2 regions of the Acidovorax sp. HDW3 genome follow, and region 1 is predicted to be linked to the other one. Evidence: predicted binding sites of a transcription regulator. Region 1 holds the regulator's gene; the other holds the start of a gene.

Region 1 (5,545 bases):
GGCGGTACGTCCGACAAAATTCACGAAACCATTGCCCAGGGTCGTGTGGGCGTTATGCCGCCCATGGCTGCTGCGGTGGGTTCGCCTGAAGATGTGCGCAACCTTGCGAACTATGTGCTCAGCCTTTCTGGTAGCCCGAATGACTCGTTGCGCGCTTCGCTGGGCAAGGAAAAGTTCGGTGCCTGCGCTGCCTGTCACGGTATGGACGGCAAGGGTAACCAGGCGTTGGGCGCCCCCAATCTGACCGATGACATTTGGCTGCACGGTTGGGGCGAAAACGCTATCATCGAACGGATCAACAAAGGCGTCACCAACCAGATGCCGGCGCAGCAAGGTCGCCTGACCGATGCGCAGATCAACGTCCTGACGGCCTACGTTTGGGGCCTGTCGAACAAGCCGGCACAAGCGCGGTAAAAACAAGGCGGCGCTCTCCAGGCGCCGCCTTTTTGTTTTCTTCTAGATTCCTTTCCACAGTCCATGACCTCGCCTGCTGGCAAGCCCCGCAAAGTTATTCCTATTGCCCCCGCCGAAGCACCCAAAGAAGGGGGCTTCGCGTCTTTCTACGAAGCCCATAAAAAGGTGTACCCACGCTCCATCAGCGGTGTGTTTGCCCGCTGGCGCTGGGTGATGGTGTTTCTCACACAACTGGTTTTCTATGGCCTGCCCTGGCTGCAGTGGGGGCAGCGCCAAAGCGTGCTCTTTGATCTGGAGGCCAAGCGCTTTTACCTTTTTGGCTTGGTGCTGTACCCGCAGGACTTCATCTACCTGACGGCGCTGCTCATCATTTCGGCACTGGCCTTGTTCTTGTTCACCGCCGTCGCCGGGCGACTGTGGTGCGGTTTTGCCTGCCCGCAAACCGTGTACACCGAAATTTTCATGTGGATCGAGCACAAGGTTGAAGGCGACCGCAGTGCCCGGATGCGCTTGGACAACAACGGCTGGACGTTCGAGAAAGTCTGGAAAAAATCACTCAAACAGTTTCTCTGGATCGCCGTTTCGCTCTGGACCGGGTTCACCTTCGTCGGCTATTTCGTGCCGATCCGTGAGCTGGGAGGGGAACTGCTGGCCTTGCAGGGCGGTTGGCAGATCTTCTGGGTCGGCTTCTATGGTTTCATGACCTACGGCAACGCCGGCTTCTTGCGCGAGCAGGTGTGCAAATACATGTGCCCCTATGCGCGCTTTCAAAGCGCCATGTTCGATAACGACACCATGGTCGTGAGCTACGACCCGGCGCGTGGTGAACCGCGTGCTCCGCGCAAAAAAACTGCCGATTACAAGGCCGACGGCCTGGGTGACTGCATTGATTGCTCGTTGTGCGTGCAGGTATGCCCTACGGGCATTGATATCCGCGATGGCCTGCAGTACGACTGCATTGGCTGCGGTTTGTGCGTTGATGCCTGCAATACGGTAATGGACAAAATGGAGTATCCCCAGGGCCTCATCCGTTACACCACGCAAAACGGCGTTGCCAAGGGGTGGAGCGGGCGCCAGATGCTGCGTCGCGTACTGCGTCCACGTGTGCTGATTTATTCTGGGGTGTTGTTGGTCATTAGCGCGGCCATGATTGCTAGCCTGGCAATGCGCGTGCCTCTGAAGGTGGATGTGGTGCGCGATCGTGCTTCGCTCTCGCGCTTGGTGGCCGGCGGCAAGCTGGAAAACAGTTTCAGCCTGCAGGTCATGAATGCTACTGAGCAAATGCACCGCTATCGTATCTCTGCGGTTGGGCTCGATGGCCTGGAGGTGGCGTCTGAACCCGAGGTCGAGGTCGAGCCGGCGCAGTCACGCTGGGTGGCTACACGCTTGCAAATTCCGTACGGTTCGGCAGCGCCAGGATCGCACACTATTTATTTCAAGGTTGAAGCCTTGGATGCGGCCCATGTACAGGTGCAGGAAAAAGCAGTTTTCCTGGTACCACGTTGATTTTTTAAAGGATAAGAGCTGTTATGAGTACAACCCACAGCCCCGCCGCTGCCCTCTCGGTACCGCCGGCCCAGCCATGGTGGAAATATGGCCATGTGTGGATGCTGATTGCCGGCCCTGCCGTGGTCATCGTCGCTGGTTTCGTCACCCTGTGGCTGGCCGTGCGCCAGCCCGATCCGGTGATTTCTGAGGACTACTACCGCCAGGGGCTGGAGATCAACAAAACGCTGGCTTCACAAGGAGAAAAGGGCTTGACGCCGGCGATGCAGGGACGTAACCACGCCGCTACGCCGGCAGAGGATGCCGTTGGACGTTAAAGGAGGGGGCGAGAAGCGCGTGCTACCAGTAGTTTTTATTGGCAGGCTTGCTGGTTGTTCACCAAGCGCTTGAGGGCATCGGTGCTGAGGATTTTCACGTGGCGCTGTTTGACTTCGACGATGCCCTCTTCGACGAATTTGGAGAAGGTGCGGCTCACGGTTTCGAGCTTGAGCCCGAGGTAGCTACCGATTTCTTCACGCGTCATGCGCAGTACCAGTTCAGACTGCGAAAACCCCCGGGCGTGCAAGCGCTGCACCAGGTTGAGCAAGAAGGCGGCCAGGCGCTCTTCGGCGCGCATACTGCCCAGCAGCAGCATCACGCCGTGCTCGCGCACGATTTCGCGGCTCATGATCTTGTGCACGTGGCTTTGCAGTGCCGTGACCTCGCGCGAGAGCTCCTCGATGCGGTCAAACGGCATGACGCAGACCTCGGCATCCTCCAGGGCCACGGCATCGCAGGTATGGTGGTCGTTGACGATGCCGTCGAGACCGATGATTTCGCCCGCCATTTGAAAGCCGGTCACCTGGTCGCGCCCATCCTCCGTTGCCACGCAGGTCTTGAAAAAGCCGGTGCGAATGGCGTAGAGCGAGGTGAACGACTCGCCGTTGCGAAACAAGGTGCTGCCACGCTTGATCTTGCGCCGCGTTGCCACAACGTCATCGATACGCTGCAGCTGCTGTTCGTTCAGCCCCACGGGCATGCACAGTTCGCGCAAATTACAGTTGGAACAGGCAACTTTGATGGTGGATTGCAAATTCATGTCGGCAAAAGAGGCAGTGTGAGCCGCCCCGGGTGTCGCTAGGCTGGCAATGCAGGGCATTGTCGGATGTCATCAAATAGCTGACGAACATCAAATTGTCGCAGATGCGACAGTCACCTGTTAAATTGATAGAAGTCAAGATGAAGCAGTCAAGGGTAAGGCATATTACCCTGGCATGCAAGGAAACCCTTATGACCGTTATTACCCCCGAACTGCTGCAGCGCTTTGATGTCTCCGGGCCAAGGTACACCTCTTACCCTACCGCAGACCGTTTTGTTGAAGCGTTTGGCCAGGAGGAATATGCCCTGGCTCTGCAGCAGCGCAAGTTGGGCACAGCCGCCAAGGCGCTGCCGTTGTCGCTCTATGTGCACATTCCGTTCTGTGAATCGCTGTGCTACTACTGCGCCTGCAACAAAATCATCACCAAGCACCACGATCGTGCCGATGTTTACCTGCGCTACTTGGCGCGTGAGGTCGATTTGCACACTGCCCATTGCGGTGTCGGCCAGCATGTCAGCCAGTTGCACTTTGGTGGTGGAACGCCCACTTTCCTTTCGGACGAGGGGCTGCGCGAGCTCATGGGCATGCTGCGGCGCAGCTTCACCTTTGTGCCTGGGGGCGAGTATTCGATCGAGGTCGATCCACGCACCGTCACGCCCGAGCGCCTGGGTCTGCTGGCTGAACTGGGCTTCAACCGCCTGAGCTTTGGCGTACAGGATTTTGACCCTGAGGTACAAAAAGCCGTGCACCGCATCCAGCCGGCTGAGCAGGTGTTCGAGCTGGTGGCGGCGGCGCGTCAGATTGGTTTTGACTCGGTCAACGTCGATCTGATCTACGGCCTGCCGCGCCAGACGCCCGAATCGTTTGACCGCACCCTGGCTCAGGTGGCGCAGCTGCGCCCGGATCGGATTGCGCTTTATGCCTATGCCCACCTGCCCGAGCGTTTCAAGGCGCAGCGGCGCATCATTAACACCGAGCTGCCGCCGGCCTCGGCCAAGGTCAACATGCTGGCGCGTTCGCTCGCCGCCTTTATGGATGCAGGCTATGTCTATGTGGGCATGGATCACTTTGCCTTACCTGAAGACGCGCTGGCTGTTGCCAAGCGCCAGGGCCGCCTGCACCGCAACTTCCAGGGCTACAGCACCCAGCCTGATTGCGATTTGATCGCTCTGGGTGTCTCCGCCATTGGCAAGGTGGGCGCCACCTACAGCCAAAATGCCAAGACGCTGGAGGAATACTACGATTTCATCGACCAGGGTCGCCTGCCCGTGGTGCGTGGCCTGGCTCTCTCGCGTGACGACTTGGTGCGCCGCACCGTCATCATGGCGCTGATGTGTCAGGGCGAATTGTTGTTTGAGCCGATGGATTCGGCCTGGCTGATTGACTCGCGCAGCTACTTTGCCATCGAGCTGGAGCAGCTGCGCGAAATGCAGGGTCAGGGCCTGGTCGAGGTCAACGACGATGGCGTCAAGGTCACAGCCCTGGGCTGGTTCTTTGTGCGCGGTGTGGCCATGGTGTTTGACCGTTACCTGCAGGCGGACCGCAACCGCGCCCGTTTCTCGCGCATCATTTGAGAACTGTGCAGGGCCTGGCTTTCATCGGAACGGCGCTGCTCATGGGGCTCGCTGGCGGGCCGCATTGTCTGGCGATGTGTGCTGCGCCCTGTCATGCCGTCATCACGACGGGCAATGCACCGGCGCCAGAGCAGCAGACCTTGCAGTGGCTGCCGCAGCAGCGGGCGCAGCGCTGGCGCCGGGCGGTGCTGTTTCATACCGGTCGCCTGTTTGGCTATTCCCTGGCCGGAGCCTTGGCCGCGTGGGCTATGGCCAGCCTGGCCTGGCTAACGCAGCAAACCGGGGCTTTGCGCCCCCTGTGGGGCTTGAGCCACGTGGCCATGTTGGCCTGGGGTGTTTTGATGATGGCACAGGCACGCCAGCCAGCCTGGCTTGAAAATGCCGGGCGGGGGCTGTGGCGGCGCGTGCAGCCGCTGTTGGGGCGTCCTGGGGGAGTGTGGTTGGCGGGCAGTGGGTGGGCGTTCATGCCTTGTGGCCTGTTGTATTCGGCCCTGCTGGTGGCGGCATTGAGCAATGGGCCGCTGCAAGGGGCTTTGTCGATGGCGGGCTTTGCTGTGGGTAGCGGGCTGTGGTTGTTTGCTGGCCCCCTGCTGTGGGGGCAATTGCGCCAGCGCCTGAACCATTGGCGTGCCAGCTGGGGGACGCGCCTGGCAGGCTTGCTGCTGTTTGGTATTGCGGTCTGGGCCTTGTGGCAAGATCTGAGCCACAACGGCTCTTTGTGGTGCTGACGATGGCGCGAATTGGATGCGACAACCCAAAAGTGTATAGACACACGCGTGGCTCCGGCTTTGTCCTGCACGGGGCTAGGGTTGGCGATAATCCGCGCTGGTTTTTGGCCGCCCGGGCGCGTAAGTGTTGGGCGCGCGCGCAGTGAGTCATTCCGTTCTTATCCCCATTGGCCAATTGCGTATTGGCATGTTCGTCCAGCTTGATCTGGGTTGGATGAACCATCCGTTTCCCGTCAGTAGCTTTC
Region 2 (5,545 bases), 160 kb from region 1:
CACCTTCACGCTGGATGCTTCGCGCCTGCTGGCGCAGTTGGCAGAGGCACAAGCCCAGGGCGTGCGCACCAAGCCCGTGCTCATCGGCCCCGTCACCTACCTGGCGCTGGGCAAGGCCAAGGACGGCTCGGACAAACTCGCCCTGCTCGATCGCCTGCTGCCGGTGTACGCACAACTGCTCGACACCCTGGCAGCACAAGGGGTCACCTGGGTGCAGATCGACGAGCCGATTTTGGCCACCGAGCTGGACGCCGACTGGCAGCACGCCTTCACCAGCGCCTACCACCAGCTCAAGAGCTGCCGCGTGCAAATTTTGCTGGCGAGCTACTTTGGCCCGCTGCTGGACAACAAATACCTGGCCGCCAACCTGCCCGTGGCCGGGCTGCATGTGGACGCCGTCACCGGGCGCGACGATGTGCTGGCGCTGCTGGGCCTGCTGCCAGCGCACAAGGTGCTGTCGCTGGGCGTGATCGACGGGCGCAATATCTGGAAAACCGACCTCAACGCCCTGCTCGACTGGCTCGAACCGCTGGCGGCACGCCTGGGCGAGCGCCTGTGGCTCGCGCCCAGTTGCTCGCTCTTGCACGTCCCCATGGACTTGGAGAGCGAACAGCAGCTCGACCCCGAAGTCCACCACTGGCTCGCCTTTGCGCGGCAAAAGCTCATCGAACTGCAACTGCTGGGCCAGGCGCTGCGCCAAGGCCGACCGGCCGTGGCAGCGGCGCTGGCGGCCAACGCCGCCGCCTTGGCAGCGCGGCGCAGCTCTCCGCGCGTGCACCGCCCCGAGGTGCAGGCCGCCGTGGCCGCCATCACCGCAGAGCTGGGCCAGCGCCACAGCCCCTACGCCCAGCGCAGCGCCGTGCAGGCGCAGGCGCTCAAGCTGCCGCCCTACCCGACGACGACGATTGGCAGCTTTCCGCAAACGCCCGACATCCGCCGCGCGCGCAGCGACTTCAAGGCCGGGCGTCTGGACGCGGCCAGTTACCAGGCCGCCATGCAGGCCGAGATAGCCCACAGCGTGCGCGTGCAAGAAGAACTGGGGCTGGACGTGCTGGTACACGGCGAGGCCGAGCGCAACGACATGGTCGAATACTTTGGCGAACAGCTCGGTGGCTACGCCTTCAGCCAGTTCGGCTGGGTGCAAAGCTACGGCTCGCGCTGCGTCAAGCCGCCGATTGTGTTTGGCGACATCACGCGCCCACAACCCATGACGCTGGACTGGATTGCCTACGCCCAGTCCCTGACCGACAAGCCCATGAAAGGCATGTTGACCGGCCCGGTGACGCTGCTCAACTGGTCTTTCGTGCGCGACGACCAGCCCCGGCGCAGCACCTGCCTGCAACTGGCGCTGGCCATTCGCGCCGAGGTGCAGGACCTGGAGCGCGCGGGCGTCAAAATCATCCAAATCGACGAAGCGGCGCTGCGCGAAGGGCTGCCGCTGCGCCGCACGCAATGGCCCGACTACCTGGACTGGGCGGTGCAGGCGTTTCGCATCGCCGCCAACGGTGTGGGCGATGCGACGCAAATCCACACCCACATGTGCTACTCGGAGTTCAACGACATCATTGCCGCCATTGCCCGCATGGATGCCGACGTCATCACCATAGAAACCTCGCGCTCGCAGATGGAGCTGCTCGACGCCTTTGAGCACTTTGCCTACCCCAACGCCATCGGCCCGGGGGTGTACGACATCCACTCGCCCAACATCCCCAGCCAGGCTGGCATGGTGCAACTGCTGCGCCAGGCAAGCGAGCGCATTGCCGCCAACCAACTGTGGGTCAATCCCGACTGCGGCCTCAAAACCCGCCAGTGGAGCGAGGTGCTGCCCGCCCTGCGCGCCATGGTGGCCGCCGCCCAGGCGCTGCGGGCAGCGTAAAAAAAGCCGGCGCTGCGGGTGGCGCAGCGCCGGCTCTCCCCATCGATGACTATGTAGCTTAGAAGCGGTAGCCCACGCCCACGCCGACCAGCACCGGATCGACCTTGAAGGTGCCAGCCTTGTTGCCACCGGCGTAAACGTCGGTCTTGATGTAAACCTTCTTCACGTCGAAGTTCAGCGACCACTGCTTGTTCAGCGGGATGTCAAAGCCCACTTGCAGCGCGGCGCCCCAGCTGTTGCGATCGACATCGGCAGCGCCACCAAGAACGTCCACGTTAGAGAAACGGGTGTAGTTGATACCGGCACCGACGTAGGGCTTGAAGCCGCCGAAGTTGGTGAAGTGGTACTGCGCCAGCAGCGTCGGCGGCAGGTGCTTGAGCGTGCCGATCTTGGCACCGTTGGAGCGCAGATCGTGCTTTTGCGGGTAGGTCAGGATCAGCTCGGCAGCGATGTTGGGCGTGAAAAAGTACGACACATCCAGCTCGGGGATGACCTTGTTGTTGATCGACAGGCCCAGGCCGGTGCTGTCACCGTTGGCGCTGTCGATGTTCACGGCGCGCACGCGCACCAGCCAGGGGCTTTGGCCCTGGTCGGCAAACGCAGCGCCAGAGGTCATTGCACACACAGCAGCCAAGGCCAGCAGACTTTTTTTCATGGTTCGGTCTCTTTGAGTGGTTGAACGGGGACGACCCCCGTGGAAACCATTAGGCCCATGAGCAAAATGGTCAATTTTGCTGTAAGTCAACAAACCGTTTGCGCCATATCAAGAGACACCAGGAGCTGGTTGGCGCACCCACAGCCCTTGAACCCCTGGCGCAGCGCCCCCATGTCCAGCCCTGCACTACAAGGAAGCACTCCATGGATCACCCTCTGAACGCCAACGCCCTGTTCCAGCCCCTGCAACTGGGCCGCACCCAGCTGGCCAACCGCATCGCCATGGCGCCGCTCACGCGCAACCGCGCCAACGACGCACTCGAACCCACGGCCATGACCGTGGAGTACTACCGCCAGCGCGCCAGCGCCGGCCTGATCATTGCCGAGGCGACGCAAATCTCCCCCAGCGCCCAGGGCTACACCCACACCCCGGGCCTGCACACGCCGGGCCAGATCGCCGCCTGGAAGCTGGTGACCGACGCCGTGCACGCGGCGGGCGGCAAAATTTTCGTGCAGCTGTGGCACACCGGCCGCATGTCGCACAACGCCTTCCAGCCGGGCGAAAAAGCACCGGTCGCACCTTCGGCCATCGCCGCCAAGGCCAAGACCTACATCGCCGGCCAGGGCTACGTGGACTGCGCCGTGCCGCGCGCGTTGGAAACGGCCGAAATCGCCGGCGTGGTCAACGACTTCCGCCAGGCGGCTGCCAACGCCATCGCGGCGGGTTTTGACGGCGTGGAAATCCACGGCGCGCACGGCTACCTGCTCGACGCCTTCCTGCGCGACGGCTCCAACCACCGCACCGACCAGTACGGCGGCAGCATTGAAAACCGCGCCCGCCTGCTGCTCGAAGTGATGGCCGCCGTCACGCAGGAGATTGGCGCCGAGCGCACCGGCATCCGCCTCTCGCCCGTCTCGCCGGTGAACGACTCGTCGGAGAGCCAGCCGCAGCCGCTGTTCGAGCATGTGGTGCGCGCGCTCGACAAGCTGCACCCGGTGTACATCCACGTCGTCGAAGGCCACACCGGCGGCCCGCGCGACAACGCCCCGTTCGACTACGCCGCGCTGCGCCGCCTGTACAAGGGCCTGTGGATGGTGAACAACGGCTACACACGCGAAATGGCCATCGACGCCATCGCCAGCGGCCGCGCCGACATGGTGTCGTTTGGCCGCGCCATGCTCACCACCCCCGACTGGCCGCGCCGCCTGCGCGAGAACCTGCCGGCCAACGCGCCCTTTGCCGACGCCCCGATCTACGGCGGCACCGGCCCGCACGGCTACACCGACTACCCGGCGCTGCCTTGAAACAAAAATAGCCTCTAGCGCCCGTCCAGCAAGCGCTAGAAGCTATTATTTTGATAGCACCGTACCCGACCCAAACCGCTGCGCCGGGTACCGCACACTCAGGCGTCCCACCGAAACCGCCCCTGGGAACGGTTGGCAATCGCCACCAGCGACAGCATCACCGGCACCTCCACCAGCACGCCGACCACGGTGGCCAGCGCCGCACCGGAGTTCAGGCCGAACAGGCCTATGGCCACGGCCACGGCCAGCTCGAAGAAATTCGAGGTGCCGATCAGGGCGCAGGGCGCGGCAATGCGGTGCGGCAGCTTCCACGCCCAGGCCCAGGCGTAGGCCAGCGCAAAGATGCCGTAGGACTGGAGCACGATGGGCAGCGCAATCAGGGCGATCAGCAGCGGCTGGTTCAGGATCACCGGCCCCTGAAAACCAAACAGCAGCACCACGGTCAGCAGCAGGCCCAGCATGGACAGGGGCTTGATGCCGGCGGTAAAGGCCGCCACGGCGCCGGCGCCGCCCCGGGCGATCAGGCGGCGGCGGGTGAGCACCCCGGCCAGCAGCGGCAAGACGATGTACAGCACGCCCGACAGCACCAGGGTCTCCCAGGGCACGGCGATGTCGGTCACGCCCAGCAGGAAGGCGACGATGGGCGCAAAGGCCACCACCATCACCAGGTCGTTGATGGTGACCTGCACCAGGGTGTAGCTGGGGTCGCCCCGGGTCATCTGCGACCAGACGAACACCATCGCCGTGCAGGGCGCCGCGCCCAGCAGAATCAGCCCGGCGATGTATTGCTGCGCATTGGCGGGCGCGATGATCCCGGCGAAAAAATAATGGAAGAACAGCACCGCCAGGCCCGCCATGGTGAAGGGCTTGATGAGCCAGTTGACCGCCAGGGTGATGACCAGGCCCCGGGGGCGCTGGCCCACGGCCTTGAGCGAGCCCAGGTCGATGGCAATCATCATCGGGTAGACCATGGCCCAGATCAGCACCGCCACCACCAGGTTGACCGAGGCATATTCGAGCCCGGCCAGGGCGCCGAACAGCCCCGGGGCCAGGTTGCCCAGGGCAACGCCCGCCAGAATGCACAGCGCCACCCAGACCGTCAGGTAGCGCTCGAAGAGGCCCATCGGCGTGTCGTCTGCGGGCTTCATGACGGTTTGCCCTGCACCAGCTGGCGCAGGCGCGCCACGCCCACGGGCTCCTCGGCCAGCAGCGGCACCACGGCGTAGCGCCGCGCGTGCTGCGTGGCCACGGCGTCGATCTCGCGCAGCTCGTTCTGCGCGCGCTGGCGCAGCAGCGGCGACTGCGGCTGCGCGGCGGCCACGCTGTTGTTGACCACCCAGGCCCAGGGTTCGATGCCCGCGCGGCGCAGGTCGTCCTGCAGGTGGGCGGCCTCCAGCACGGGCGTGGTCTCGGCCAGCGTGGCGATGAGCACCTTGGTCTGCCGGGGGTCTTGCAGCTGCATCATGGGCGTCGTGTAGTGCAGGCCGGTGCCCGCCATCTGCCGGGCGATTTCGCGGTGGTAGGCACCGGTGGCGTCGAGCAGCAGCAGGGTGTGGCCGGTGGGGGCCGTGTCCATGACGACGAACTTCCTGCCGGCCTCGCGGATGGTGCGCGAGAAGGCCTGGAAGACGGCGATCTCCTCGGTGCAGGGCGAGCGCAAATCCTCTTCCAGCAGGGCGCGGCCCTGGGCGTCGAGCGTGGCGCCCTTGG

What was found. The regulator FNR, encoded in region 1, switches genes on or off when oxygen is low (the NO sensors DNR and NnrR bind a similar motif). The targets are predictions, from matches to a motif close to TTGATNNNNATCAA.
Region 2: the regulator FNR is predicted to act here: its motif matches at 2,608-2,621, upstream of G7045_RS05570 (OmpW family protein).

Annotation. Positions count from the first base shown of each region.
Region 1 is NZ_CP049885.1:1,081,808-1,087,352, forward strand. It holds gene ccoP (cytochrome-c oxidase, cbb3-type subunit III) at 1-414, shown strand, start outside; gene ccoG (cytochrome c oxidase accessory protein CcoG) at 478-1,920, shown strand; gene G7045_RS04785 (FixH family protein) at 1,944-2,237, shown strand; gene fnr (fumarate/nitrate reduction transcriptional regulator Fnr) at 2,273-2,998, opposite strand; gene hemN (oxygen-independent coproporphyrinogen III oxidase) at 3,190-4,572, shown strand; gene G7045_RS04800 (sulfite exporter TauE/SafE family protein) at 4,647-5,300, shown strand; gene G7045_RS04805 (HD-GYP domain-containing protein) at 5,443-5,545, shown strand, end outside.
Region 2 is NZ_CP049885.1:1,239,195-1,244,739, reverse strand. It holds gene metE (5-methyltetrahydropteroyltriglutamate--homocysteine S-methyltransferase) at 1-1,876, shown strand, start outside; gene G7045_RS05570 (OmpW family protein) at 1,935-2,531, opposite strand; gene G7045_RS05565 (alkene reductase) at 2,735-3,835, shown strand; gene arsB (ACR3 family arsenite efflux transporter) at 3,934-4,959, opposite strand; gene arsA (arsenical pump-driving ATPase) at 4,980-5,545, opposite strand, start outside.